4 regions of the Colwellia sp. Bg11-12 genome follow, and region 1 is predicted to be linked to each of the others. Evidence: predicted binding sites of a transcription regulator. Region 1 holds the regulator's gene; each other region holds the start of a gene.

Region 1 (3,216 bases):
CTAGTGATCATTTCAGGTAATGCTTTATTGCAACAAGAAGGCAGTGAAGTCAGTGGTAATAGAATTACTTACAATATTGATACTCAATATGTTAATGCTGAAAGTAAAACGAACGAGCGTACAAAAACAATTTTTCAGCCTAAAGAAAAAGTACAAGCGAAAAAAACTGACACAAAGACTCTGGAAAAAGGTAACTTATGAGTACGAGCACGCTAATGGCGAAAGGGCTTGCCAAGGCTTATAAAGGCAGAAAAGTTGTTAAGAATGTCAGTATGCAAGTCTCGGCAGGACAAATAGTGGGTTTACTCGGCCCTAATGGTGCAGGAAAAACCACCTCTTTTTATATGATTGTTGGTTTGGTTGAAAGCGATAGTGGCGATATTATTCTTAATGATGAAAACCTTACGTTAGCGCCTATGCATGAACGCGCGAGAAAAGGGATCGGGTACTTGCCACAAGAAGCCTCTATCTTTCGAAAACTCAGTGTTTACGATAATATTATGGCCATTTTGCAAACACGAAAAGAATTATCTGATGCAGAACGTGAAGAAAAGCTAGAACATTTAGTTGAAGAATTTAACATAGGTCATATTAAAGATAATTTAGGTATGAGCTTATCAGGTGGTGAACGTCGCCGAGTGGAAATTGCTCGAGCTTTAGCGGCAGAGCCTAAGTTTATTTTATTAGATGAGCCTTTTGCGGGTGTTGACCCAATTTCAGTAGGTGATATCAAAAAAATTATTCTACACTTAAAAGAACGTGGTATTGGTGTCTTGATCACCGACCATAATGTAAGAGAAACCCTCGATGTATGTGAACATGCTTATATCGTTAGCCATGGTGAACTTATTGCAGAAGGTAATGCAGATCAAATTCTTGCAAATCAACATGTAAGAGATGTATACCTTGGTGAACAATTCACGCTATAGTAGCTAATAAGTTAATAATATCTTCGTATGTCGAAAATATTCAATTAAAAATAATAGGAAGTTAATGACCTAAATGCGCCCTACTCTACAACTCCGCATAGGACAACAATTAACCATGACGCCTCAATTGCAGCAAGCAATCAAATTGCTGCAACTGTCAACGTTAGAGCTTCAGCAAGAAATTCAAGAGGCCTTAGAAAATAATCCATTATTAGAAATGGATGAATCATCAAACAATGCTGAAGATAAAAGTACTGACAACCTTGAAGAAGCTCACACAGCTGGTACAGGTGATGTTAAAGAGAAAGCCGTTTCTGATGGCAGCGAAGACTCCACACCCACCATCGATGAAATCACCACCACTGAAGCAATGGATAAAAATGATATCCCTGAAGAATTAAACATGGATACTACCTGGGATGACAACTACACCGCAGGTGCGGCGAGTTCTAGTTCAGGACCCGCTTCAGAAGATTATACTTACCAAGGCGAAACTCAAGATTCCATTCAAGATCACTTACGCTGGCAAATGGAATTAAGCCCTTTCACCGAAACCGATCGTGCTATAGCTACCGCAATCATCGATGCCGTTGACGATGCTGGCTACTTAACCGTTTCCAGTGAAGATATTCTAGAAAGTGTTGCCATTGAAGGTGTTGAACTTGATGAAATAGAGGTGGTACTAAAACGTATTAACCTCTTTGACCCTGTTGGCGTTGCTGCACGTTCTATTTCAGAATGTTTAATTATTCAACTTAACCAATTTGACCCCGCTACGCCGTGGTTAGAAGAAAGTAAGTTGGTTTTACGTGACCATATCAATCTGCTGGGTAGCCGAGACTATCGTACGTTAATGCGTAAAACTCGACTCAAAGAAGAACAACTTCGCGAAGTCGTCCGCCTTATTCAATCACTTGATCCTAGACCTGGCGACAGTGTTATCAAAAGTGATGATCAATACGTTATTCCTGATGTTTCTGTTGAAAAGAAAAATGGTCGTTGGGTTGTTGAACTAAATCCTGATACAGCACCAAAGCTGTCTGTAAATCAGCAATATGCTTCGATGTCTCGCTCGATGAAGTCAACGGCAGACACACAGTTTATTCGCTCAAATTTACAAGAAGCTAAATGGTTTATTAAAAGTTTAGAAAGTCGTAACGATACCTTATTGAAAGTATCGAACTGTATTGTTCAACGACAAATTGGTTTTTTCGAACATGGTAATGAAGCCATGCGTCCTATGGTTTTAAATGATATTGCCGAAGCTGTCGATATGCATGAATCAACCATTTCTCGGGTAACGACACAAAAGTATATGCATACGCCACGGGGAATTTTTGAACTGAAATTTTTCTTTTCAAGTCATGTAGGGACAGAAAGTGGTGGCGAATGTTCATCAACCGCTATTCGTGCATTAATCAAAAAATTTGTCGCGGCTGAAATACCCGCAAAACCATTAAGTGATAGTAAAATGGCTGATTTATTAGCCACTCAAGGAATAAATGTTGCTCGGCGTACCATTGCAAAATATCGCGAGTCACTTTCTATTCCTCCTTCTAACCAACGAAAAAGTTTACTTTAACGAAAAGATGAGGAATTAAGCTTATGCAAATTAACCTTTCTGGTCACCATGTTGAAATTACCGAAGCTTTACGAGAAAATGTCAATGTAAAAATGGCAAAGTTGACCCGACATTTTGACCATATCAATAATGTTCATGTTGTTCTCACCGTTGAAAAATCAAACCAAATTGCAGAAGCGACGGTTCATGTTAGTGGCACTGATTTACATGCCAAAGCTGAAAACCAAGATATGTACGCCTCTATTGATAGTCTTGTTGTTAAACTTGATCGGCAAATATTAAAATACAAAGGCAAAACGAATCAGCATTAATGCTGTTTTTCACCTTTTCTCTAATCAAAAAATGTAAGTAGTGTAATGAAGTTGCAAGATATCCTAACCCTTGACTGCACACTCTGTGCCGTTAAGGGCACTAGCAAAAAAAAACTCCTTGAAATAATTAGCGCCACTGCGGCAAAAAAAATTGATAACCTTGATACGCATCAGCTATTTGAAAGTTTAATGGCGCGTGAAAAAGTAGGTTCTACTGGCATAGGTAATGGTATAGCTATTCCGCATGGGCGTTTGTCAAATACCTCACAAGTCATTGCCGTTTTACTGACCAGTGAACAAGCGGTGGCATTTGACTCTATAGATAATCGCGGGGTGGATATTATTATTGCGCTGTTTGTGCCCGAAGAGAACTGCCAACAACATTTAGAAACGC
Region 2 (3,216 bases), on a different contig from region 1:
ATTGTTGAGCGTGGTGACCATCCAACGTTTCACCTACTCAATGAAAATCGATTAAAGCAACTCAATGATCACCAAATTCTAATTAACGCTTGTCGTGGTGAAGTTGTCGATAATAAAGCGTTATTGGCGCTTAAAAAGCAAGGACATGGCGTAAAGCTTGTTTTAGATGTATGGGAAAATGAACCCAATATATTACACGAGCTTATTGCCCATACTGAAATATCGTCTGCGCACATTGCTGGTTATAGCTTAGAAGGAAAAGCACGTGGTACAGAAATACTCTATCAGGCATTATGTAAGCAGCTTGAAATACCGGTAGATAAGCAGTTAAGTGATTTTTTACCACGAGCGTCAATAACCGAAGTTGAAATTAATCAACCGTTCGAGCAAATACTACTAAACCAGCTAGTAAAAATGGTTTACGATGTACGCCGTGATGATGGAATTTTCAGACAAACAGTTTTAAGTCATGGCTTTGACCATATCAGAAAAACTTATCCGGCTCGTAGGGAGTTTTCTTCGGTTAAAGTAACCATGTCGAATCAAGCCAAGAGTGATGTGCCACATCATCTTGGTTTTCTTAAGCAGTAACGCATTAGTGCACTGTTTTTCAAAGTAAAGAGAGAGTGATATGGCACAAAAATTTGATGTCTGCGTTTTAGGCGCAACAGGCTTGGTGGGTAAAACCATCATAGAGTTATTAGAAGAACGTGATTTTCCAATTAATAAATTATATCCACTGGCTAGCGCTCGTTCTGCCGGTGAATTTATTGATTTTAATGGTGAGAGTATTGAAGTACTCGACGCTGACCATTTTGATTTTAGCCAAGCACAAATTGGTTTCTTCTCAGCAGGTGGTTCAGTATCCGCTAAATTTGCGCCTATTGCTGGTGAAGCAGGTTGTATTGTTATTGATAATACCTCAGAGTTTAGATACGACGCAGATATTCCTCTGATCGTTCCTGAAGTTAACCCAGGTGCATTAGCTGATTACCGCAACCGTAATATCATCGCTAACCCTAATTGTTCAACGATTCAAATGATGGTGGCGTTAAAGCCTATCTATGATGCTGTGGGTATTAATCGTATTAACGTCTCCACTTACCAATCAGTTTCTGGTGGCGGTAAAGCAGCAATAGACGAACTAGCAAAACAAACTGCAGATTTATTAAGCGGAAAGCCTGTTGAAACGAAACATTTTCCTCGTCAAATCGCTTTTAATGTTATCCCTCAAATTGATGTTTTCATGGAGAATGGCTACACCAAAGAAGAAATGAAGATGGTGTGGGAAACTAAAAAAATTCTTGGCGATGAAAATGTACTTGTTAACCCAACGGCAGTTCGTGTACCGGTATTCTTTGGTCATGGTGAATCATTACATATTGAAACAGGAACACCTATTTCAGCGGAAGAAGTTAAAGATTTATTAGAGCAAGCTCAAGGACTTGTTGTTTGTCGTAATGACGAAGACTTTCCAACCCAGATAGGCGATGCAAGCGGAAAAGATGCAACCTATGTTGGTCGTATTCGTGAAGATATTAGTCACAGTAGCGGTATAAATATGTGGGTTGTTGCTGACAATGTACGTAAAGGTGCGGCAACTAACAGTGTACAAATTGCAGAGTTATTGGTTAAAGATTACCTTTCATAAACCACCTCTGGTGAGTTAGTTCAGGTTAAATGCTCGTTAACCTTAAGATTTATTAAAGAAAAATCAAAACTCGTCGTTATAGTTAACGACGAGTTTTTTTGTTTGATTATGACTAAAATTCTTGCTATTTACTTGCTATCATATAGGTAGTAAGAGTAAGGTTGGAATAGAATTTGCTTTACTTTCTCTAGGCTTAAAGTGCCAAACTATTGGCAATAAATAAAAATAATTAGGAAAACTTGATGCATCGATTATTACGCCTGTGCCTGTGGCAGGTAATATTTATAAGCATGACTACATTTAGTGTTTCTCTATTCGCCTTTGAAGAAGGCGGTATTCGTATTAGGGGACCTAAAGCTACGGATATATTTCCGTATGATCAATATGGACCTATTACGTCAAAAGATACCCTGTGGAATATTGCTTTAACAGTTCGTCCAGAACCAACGTTATCTGTTTATCAAGTGATGCAGGCTCTCTATCAAAAAAATCCTCAAGCATTTAAAGAAAATAATTTAAATCATCTTAATAACGGACAATATTTAAAATTACCGTCTATTGATGAAATGCGTGCGATAAATCCCGTGCAGGCAAAAAGTAAATCAACGACTGATGATAAAACATGGCAAAAGAAAGTCGCTAAAACAGTGAAGAAAAAAGTTGTTCCTCCCGCTGAACTCGCTATTAAAAAGAAAGATTTAGACGCAACAAAAAAAGAAATTAATGCACAACTTGAAGAAATAGACACGAAGCAAACGGTTCGCTTAGAAACTATTCAAAATGATGTTTTAGATTCAATTGATGGCTTGCAAGCAATACTCAAAGAAAATGAAAATCTTAATTCTCGTTTAAGTAATTTTAATGAACAGCTCGATGTCATGCAAAATGAAGTCGCAAAAGGCAAAGAAATAAAGCTTCAGCTTAATGATGTTATAGCGCTTCAACAAGAATTACTAAAAAAGGCAGAAGCGAGAGAGCAAGAACTATTATTAGAAAAACAAAAAATTGAACTTGAAAATGAAGGGATAACGTCACAACTTTGGTTCAAGATACTTATGTCAACCTTGCCAGCATTGAGTGCCATAATGTTTGGTGCTTGGTTAATGCGTCGTAAGAAAAGCGGTGAAGTAGAAAAAGTCGCTAAGCCTAAAAAGTCAAAAGCGGTTGAACAAGAAAAGCCTGAACCTAAAGAAGAAACACTTGGAAGTTTAGACAGTGAACTCTCCCTTGATGATGAATTATCGCTCGATGATGAGTTATCGTTAGACGATGAACTGTCAATGGACCTCGATGAAGACGATCTTAATTTGGATGACTCATTATTTTCTGACGACGACGATGGCTTAGGATCGTTAGATGATGAGTTACTTGATGATGATGTTATTCATTTAGATGATGATCTCGATGATTTAGATGACTTAGATGGTCTTGACGATTTAGATGATTTAGAAGACATATCACTTGATGGTGAAGAACTAGAAGGTGGAGAGTTAGATCAAAGTGATTTAGATTCTTTACTTTCAGGCCTTGGTGATGACGATGAAGAAGATACCAGCAAAGAAGAG
Region 3 (3,216 bases), on a different contig from region 1:
ATAGCTTAGACATTTTTGTTTTAGAAATCAGACGTAAGGTCTTCCGTCGTTGTTATGAAAAAGGTATACCAGCCATTACTGCAGCACCAATGGGCATGGGCACTGCTTTTTTAGTATTCATACCAGGAAAAATGTCTTTCGACGAATACTTTGCCATTGTTGATGCCGCAGCAAATGCCACTGAAGAAGAAAAAGCGCTCATATTTAATGACAATATTATTCGGTTTGTTATTGGCGTGTCACCTTCTGTGCAGCAACGTCATTATTTAGTTGATAGCTCTTCTGTAAACTTCCTTAAAAAGAAAGTTCCGTCAACCTGTATGGGTATATCCTTAGCAGCAGGTACACTCTGTACTAATGTTTTAAAGATATTATTAAAACGTGGTGAAGTGATTCATGCTCCTCACGGTATGCACTTTGACGCTTATAGAAATAAGTTGATTAAAACTTGGCGACCTTGGGGCAATAAAAACCCTATTCAAAAATACATGTTTTGGCGAGTTAAGAAATTATTAGCCGAGAAAAAACAATAAAAGCCAGCAATGAATAAACCGCCAATTGGCGGTTTTTTATTAAGTTAAGCGCTCATGCTAATACTAGTGCTATAACCTTATTCAAAAATACATATATTGGTAAGTTAAGACGTTATGAACCGAGAAAAAACAATAAAAGCCAGACATAAAAAAACCGCCAATTGGCGGTTTTTTATTAAGCTAAGCGTTTAGGCTATAAGCTTTCGATTAAGAGTTGCGACGACGTGCGCCAGCAAAACCTAATAAACCTAAACCTAAAATTGCAAGAGTTGTAGGCTCTGGAACATCAATACTTAAACGTCCAGTGTGGTTTGCTGCAAGAACAGCTACACCATTTTCAAATACGATATCTAGCGGTGCAGAAGGGAATCCAGCAAAACCAGCAGAAACTGTTTGGTTTGTTGACCAGCGAATATTACCTAAAGCTGCCCACTCGTCCATAGTTTTGTCACGAAGTGAAAAATCTGAACCAGCATTGTTAGCAAAGTTATCTACTGTACCTGTAAATACTTGCTTAGCTTGACCAGCAACATTTTGAGGGCCGCCAGTACTAACGTTCAAGTCAAATAAGTTATGAAAACCGGCAGTTAAACCTGTATTAACAGCATTAAAAGACATAACACCAAACTGTAACGTACCTGCATTATATACGAAATCAGTACCGTTAAATGTACCCATTAAGTCATTGAAAAAGAAGGTAAACACGTAGTCACTTCCGTAAGCATCCATTGTCGGAAATGGGTTAGGTACGAAACTACCAATGTTATTGTTACCAATAGTACCCAAGCCTAGAGCTGATAAAGGAGTAGGAAGTAAATTAAAGCCATTAGCGCCAAAGCCACCGTATGACTGTATAGTATCGCCAATGCTTAATACACCATCACCGTTATCAGTAACTAAAGATTGTGAATTATAAGCGAATACCATTTCGTTTATAGCAGGAACTTGAACGCCACTTTGAGTGCTAGCACCAAAACCAGCATCCCATGAAATTTGGTCAGCAACTGCAGTACCTGACAAACTAGCTAATATAGCAACTGATGTTAAAAATTTTCTCATTGTATTCTCCATTTAAATTAGAAAGTGTTGTATTTCAGTTAACTCGTTTGCGGTAACTAAAAATCAATATTGTATAGACACAATGAGTAATGCAGACATCGTGCCACAATATTAAGCTGTTGATATACATACCTTTAAACAACAAGTGAAACTTCAAGCTTAAGCTAATGTAAAAAAACCTGACAACAGTATATTCACTCAATTTACTTTTTATAATAATACTTTTATTTAGCTCGAGCTTACTGTTGCTAATCTTGCCAACGAGTCACTACTGAGCATTTTTTTGTCAACTTTGAGAACTAATGAATCCACCAAGCTATATTGCTTATCAGCAAATAAGGCCTGAATATAATGAACCAGATAGTTCTGATTATTTATATCTGCTTTATAAGCTTTTGAAAGATATTCAACGGCTTCTGGCACATTACTTTTCGCCAACGCTATAAGTCCATAGGTATTAATAACCGCCGGAACATTCGGCGCTTTAGATAATGCCTTTTTTGCATAGTCGAATGCGCTAGGAAGATCGTTTTGTAACAGTAGTATATAAGCAATGTTATTCAACATTGCAAAATGATTGTTAGTTTTTTTGGCTATACGCTCATATATTGCCAACGCCTTTTCTGGCTCTTTTAAGGTGTAAAGTTCAGCTTTTTTAAGCATTAACTCAATAGTTAGTTCATGATTTTCTTCAAATGCAACAATTAACGCCAAAGCTTCTTTTTCTTGGTTTGATTTCTGCATCGCATCTACGAGATCAATTAAAATGGGTGCTGAAGGTACTCGCTCATATGCAGGTTTTAAATAGCGAATTGCTTGTGTAAAATTTGCTTCCATAAAAGCAAGCTTTCCCTTTACTACACTGTACTTAGGAGAAATATTCGACAAATCAGGTAGTGTAGAAAATAATTGGCTAGCTTTTTCTAAATTGTTATTTTGAATATATAAAAAGACTAAATTTAATCTTTCATTTTCCCCACCTAGCCCTTGCTTAACAATAATTTCCTGTTCTTTTACCGTATCAAAGCTTTGTTTTTTCCCATTAAATATGGCAACTTTAAGTTTTCTTGCTTCTAAGGCTTTAGGAAATGAAAGGAGGATTTGATCCAATTTTTCCAGTGCTAATTCCCCTTCCCCCTCAAACGCCAACATCTTTGCTTGTACAATACGTAAAGAAAAGTCATCAGGATTTTTTTCAAGAGATTTAGTTAAAACTGATTTAGCGGGTACGACTTTATTATCGCGCATATAAAAGCCAACAAGAATAAGCGTTTCACTAGCAGAGTACTCTTTTATTTCAACTAATTCAGTAAGTCGCTCATTAACCAGCGCATTGTACTTGTCATTTTTTCCGATACGATACATTGCATTTATTGCTGAAGTATTTTCATTATCGATCATGAGAACTTGTTGATATAACGTTACTGCGACGGTTATATTGTCGTTACTTTCCGCGATATTACCTAAATTAAACAGAGCAAGAATATTTTTTTGATCATGCTTCAATACTTCGTTAAATGCCTGCTCTGCAAGTATAAGGTCTCCTTTCATTTTATACGTTACACCCTCTAAAGTTTTAGACAATACAATATTATTGTCTACAGCAGAGCGGGCAACTTTTAGC
Region 4 (3,216 bases), 320 kb from region 1:
CATTTCTGGCATAATTGGCGCAAAATCAGGATCATCAGGTAATGTTTTTGCTTGTTCAATACTGGCACAGCCCGTCATTGATAAAGACAAAATAAGTAATGCTAAGAGCGTTTTCATAAGAAATTCCTTAAGCGCTATAACTGCTGATTAATATAACTAAGCATTTGATCTACAGCTGAAATAACTTTTGAGTTCATTTCATATACACGCTGGCTTTCAATCAAATTAACGAGTTCTTCTGTTGTATTGACGTTCGAGGTTTCAAGTGCACCTTGAACTATCATGCCAAAACCTTCTAAACCAGGTACCCCTTCTTGTGGTGCACCACTGACTGCAGTTTGAATATATAAATTTTGTCCTATCGGCTGTAAGCCCGTAGGATTCACAAAATTAACGGTGTTGATTTGGCCAACGACAGCAGGATCTGGCTGCCCTTGCAAGGTTACTGAAACTTCACCATCTTGCGAGACAATAATGCTTAAAGCATCTGGCGGAATCGTTATTTGCGGCTGAATTAAATAGCCAGCGCCTGGCGTTACCATATTGCCTTCTTCATCCATGGTAAACTGACCATTTCGTGAATAAGATGATGTACCATCGGGTAGCTGTACTTCAAAAAAACCTTCACCTTGGATCATTAAATCTAAAGCGTTATCTGTGGTTTGCATATCACCTTGGGTATGAATCTTTTGTGTAGCAACCACTTTTGTACCTGCACCAAGCATCAAGCCTGATGGCATTTCGGTATCTTGAGCTGAACGTCCACCTGGTTGATTAATCGTTTGATAGAGTAAATCTTCAAATACCGCACGACTTTTTTTAAAGCCAATGGTACTGGCGTTCGCTAAATTATTAGAAATTACCGCAATATCTTTAGTCTGCGCATCTAATCCTGTTTTACTTATCCATAATGCTGGGTTCATAAATCACCTAAAAAATTATTTATTTAAATTAAAAAGCGCGTAATAAAGATGCAGAACTGGCATCAATTTCTTCGGCCGTTTTCATTAACTTTAATTGCATTTCAAACTGACGTTGCAAAGAAATCATCGCGGTCATTTCCCCAATAGGGTTTACATTACTTGATTCAACCATGCCACTTTCTACTTGGACATTGATGTTTGCCTCTTCATCTTGCCCGTCTTTGCGGCGAAACAAACCATCATTACCTTTGGCTAACTCTTGTACTCTCGGATTCACCATTTTGATTCGACCAACTTCTTCTTGTACAGAACTTGGCGCACCTTCAGGCTGAACCATAATAGTGCCATCTTTGCTGATATTAATGTTATTGACAGGAAGTGGTAAAAATATGGGGCCGGTATTCCCCATAACTAGTTCACCTTCAGCGGTTTCTAAAGCGCCCTCTTCGTTAAGGCGAAACTGGCCATTTCGCGTATAACCTTCGCTACCATCTTCAGCTTGAACCGCAAACCAACCGGGTCCTTGAATAGCGAGATCTAAATCACGAGAAGTTTGCATTAAAGCGCCACTGTCAAAGTTTTGGCTTGGTTTTTCTGTCATGGCAAACACGCGAGAAGGTAACCCTTCTCCAAAAGCTTGCATTGAACGCGCTTGTGCTAAATCAGCCTTAAAGCCTGTAGTCTTAGCATTGGCAAGGTTGTTAGCATTTATTGCAAGCGATTGCATATTTTGTTTTGCACCGCTCATCGCGATATAAAGCATTTTATCCATAACAGTTCTCTGAAATTGTATCTTATCGTTAGAAATGCAATAACAGTGCCAGAAGAAATATAACAAGGAGGAAATAAAAGATAAGCGCTATCGTCGTTCTTTGCCAGCAACATGCGGCAGCACTAATGCAGTAAAGGCATGGATACCTAAAAGCTGTCATAGGCCTTTAACGTAGAGGGATGTACTAATGTATTGAAGACAAGATATCTAAAAAAGACCATCCTGAACATAAAAAGAGATAAAACACTGGCTATGTTTTATCTCTTTATTTTGATGTGAAGATTAAATCACGTTAACAATTTATTTATCGTATTTGTAAAATGGTTTGATTCAGTTGGTTATCAACTTCGAGTGCACGAGAGTTCGCTTGGAAATTTCGCTGGGCTGAAATCAAGTCAATTAGTTCTGTGGTTAAATTAACATTCGATTGCTCTAATGCCGAAGAATTAATCGTACCAAAAGTACCTGAACCTGCTTCACCTGCAAGAGCTTCACCCGAACTGATACTCTCTTTCCAAGAAGAGTTACCAATTTGTGTTAGCCCCTGTTCATTAGCAAAATTAACTAACGAAATACGTGATAATGGCTCAGAAGTACCATTACTATAAGTTGCTCGAATTAATCCATCAGTGCCAATATCTATGCCCGTTAATCGCCCTACTGCTAAACCATCTTGCTCTAGTGCGGTAACTTCGAAGTTTGAAGCAAACTGTGTTGGTTCATTTGGGTTTGGTCCTAAAACATCTAGGTTAAAATCAACCTCAATTGTTTGAGAAGCCTCTGCACCATTTGATAAAATAGTACCACCAAGAGGTTCAGTTACAATGCCGCCTTCGGCTGGCGTTGGTATTTGATTAATAAAATCCCCTGAACTAGAAAACTCTAAACGGGCACCGGTAACACCACCGGGAAATAACCCACCAGAAACAAGACCACCTACCGGGTTTGTTGTGCCACCTGCAGGGTCAACAATGTTAACGGGGATGCCATCAACACCGGCAAACATCATCCACTCGTTCGGATTAGTTGCTGGATTATCTTTAACAAAGTAATAAGTCATAATATGACTATCACCTAGTGAATCAAATGTAGTCACTGAAGTAGAGTGATTAAAGGTCCCTGGATCTTCTGGATCAAAATTACCAGGGGCCCCTGTGATATAGGAGTCGCCTGCAGGTAGATTCATACGAATATCTACTTTGCTACTCGGTGTTGGAGCACCAGAAGAGGTTGGAATTAAAATAGGTTCGGCAGTACTTAAACTCACCGATGAAGAAGACCCGTCTGCATTAACAGGAAAGCCCAATAAGTAACCACCACCAGAATTAACAACAAAATTACTGTCGTTAAGTTTAAATTGTCCAGCACGCGTGTAAGAAGTTTCTAAACTGTCAATTTCAGGCACTGTCGCATAAAAGCCATTACCAGTAATCGCTAAATCTAAAGCGTTGTTAGTAAATTGAATACTTCCTTGGGAAAATTGCTGAGCAACGTCTGCCGTCAAAACACCGTCACCAACCT

What was found. Region 1 encodes sigma-54, which starts transcription at its own class of promoters, with help from an activator protein. Its sites were predicted from a motif close to GTTGGCACGNNNNTNGNNT; they were not measured.
Region 2: H4J39_RS12440 (FimV/HubP family polar landmark protein) is a predicted target of sigma-54. The motif match lies at 1,812-1,830, and genes of this name have one in related genera.
Region 3: H4J39_RS15485 (PEP-CTERM sorting domain-containing protein) is a predicted target of sigma-54. The motif match lies at 1,682-1,700, and genes of this name have one in related genera.
Region 4: flgF (flagellar basal-body rod protein FlgF) is a predicted target of sigma-54. The motif match lies at 1,730-1,748, and genes of this name have one in related genera.

The regions. Positions count from the first base shown of each region.
Region 1 is NZ_JACGUZ010000071.1:181,912-185,127, reverse strand. It holds gene lptA (lipopolysaccharide transport periplasmic protein LptA) at 1-201, shown strand, start outside; gene lptB (LPS export ABC transporter ATP-binding protein) at 198-929, shown strand; gene H4J39_RS09730 (RNA polymerase factor sigma-54) at 1,003-2,511, shown strand; gene hpf (ribosome hibernation-promoting factor, HPF/YfiA family) at 2,535-2,822, shown strand; gene ptsN (PTS IIA-like nitrogen regulatory protein PtsN) at 2,868-3,216, shown strand, end outside.
Region 2 is NZ_JACGUZ010000072.1:212,133-215,348, reverse strand. It holds gene H4J39_RS12450 (4-phosphoerythronate dehydrogenase) at 1-591, shown strand, start outside; gene H4J39_RS12445 (aspartate-semialdehyde dehydrogenase) at 632-1,651, shown strand; gene H4J39_RS12440 (FimV/HubP family polar landmark protein) at 1,942-3,216, shown strand, end outside.
Region 3 is NZ_JACGUZ010000078.1:150,341-153,556, reverse strand. It holds gene H4J39_RS15490 (ThiF family adenylyltransferase) at 1-533, shown strand, start outside; gene H4J39_RS15485 (PEP-CTERM sorting domain-containing protein) at 741-1,592, opposite strand; gene prsT (XrtA/PEP-CTERM system TPR-repeat protein PrsT) at 1,821-3,216, opposite strand, start outside.
Region 4 is NZ_JACGUZ010000071.1:505,441-508,656, reverse strand. It holds gene flgH (flagellar basal body L-ring protein FlgH) at 1-117, opposite strand, end outside; gene flgG (flagellar basal-body rod protein FlgG) at 135-923, opposite strand; gene flgF (flagellar basal-body rod protein FlgF) at 952-1,695, opposite strand; gene flgE (flagellar hook protein FlgE) at 2,000-3,216, opposite strand, start outside.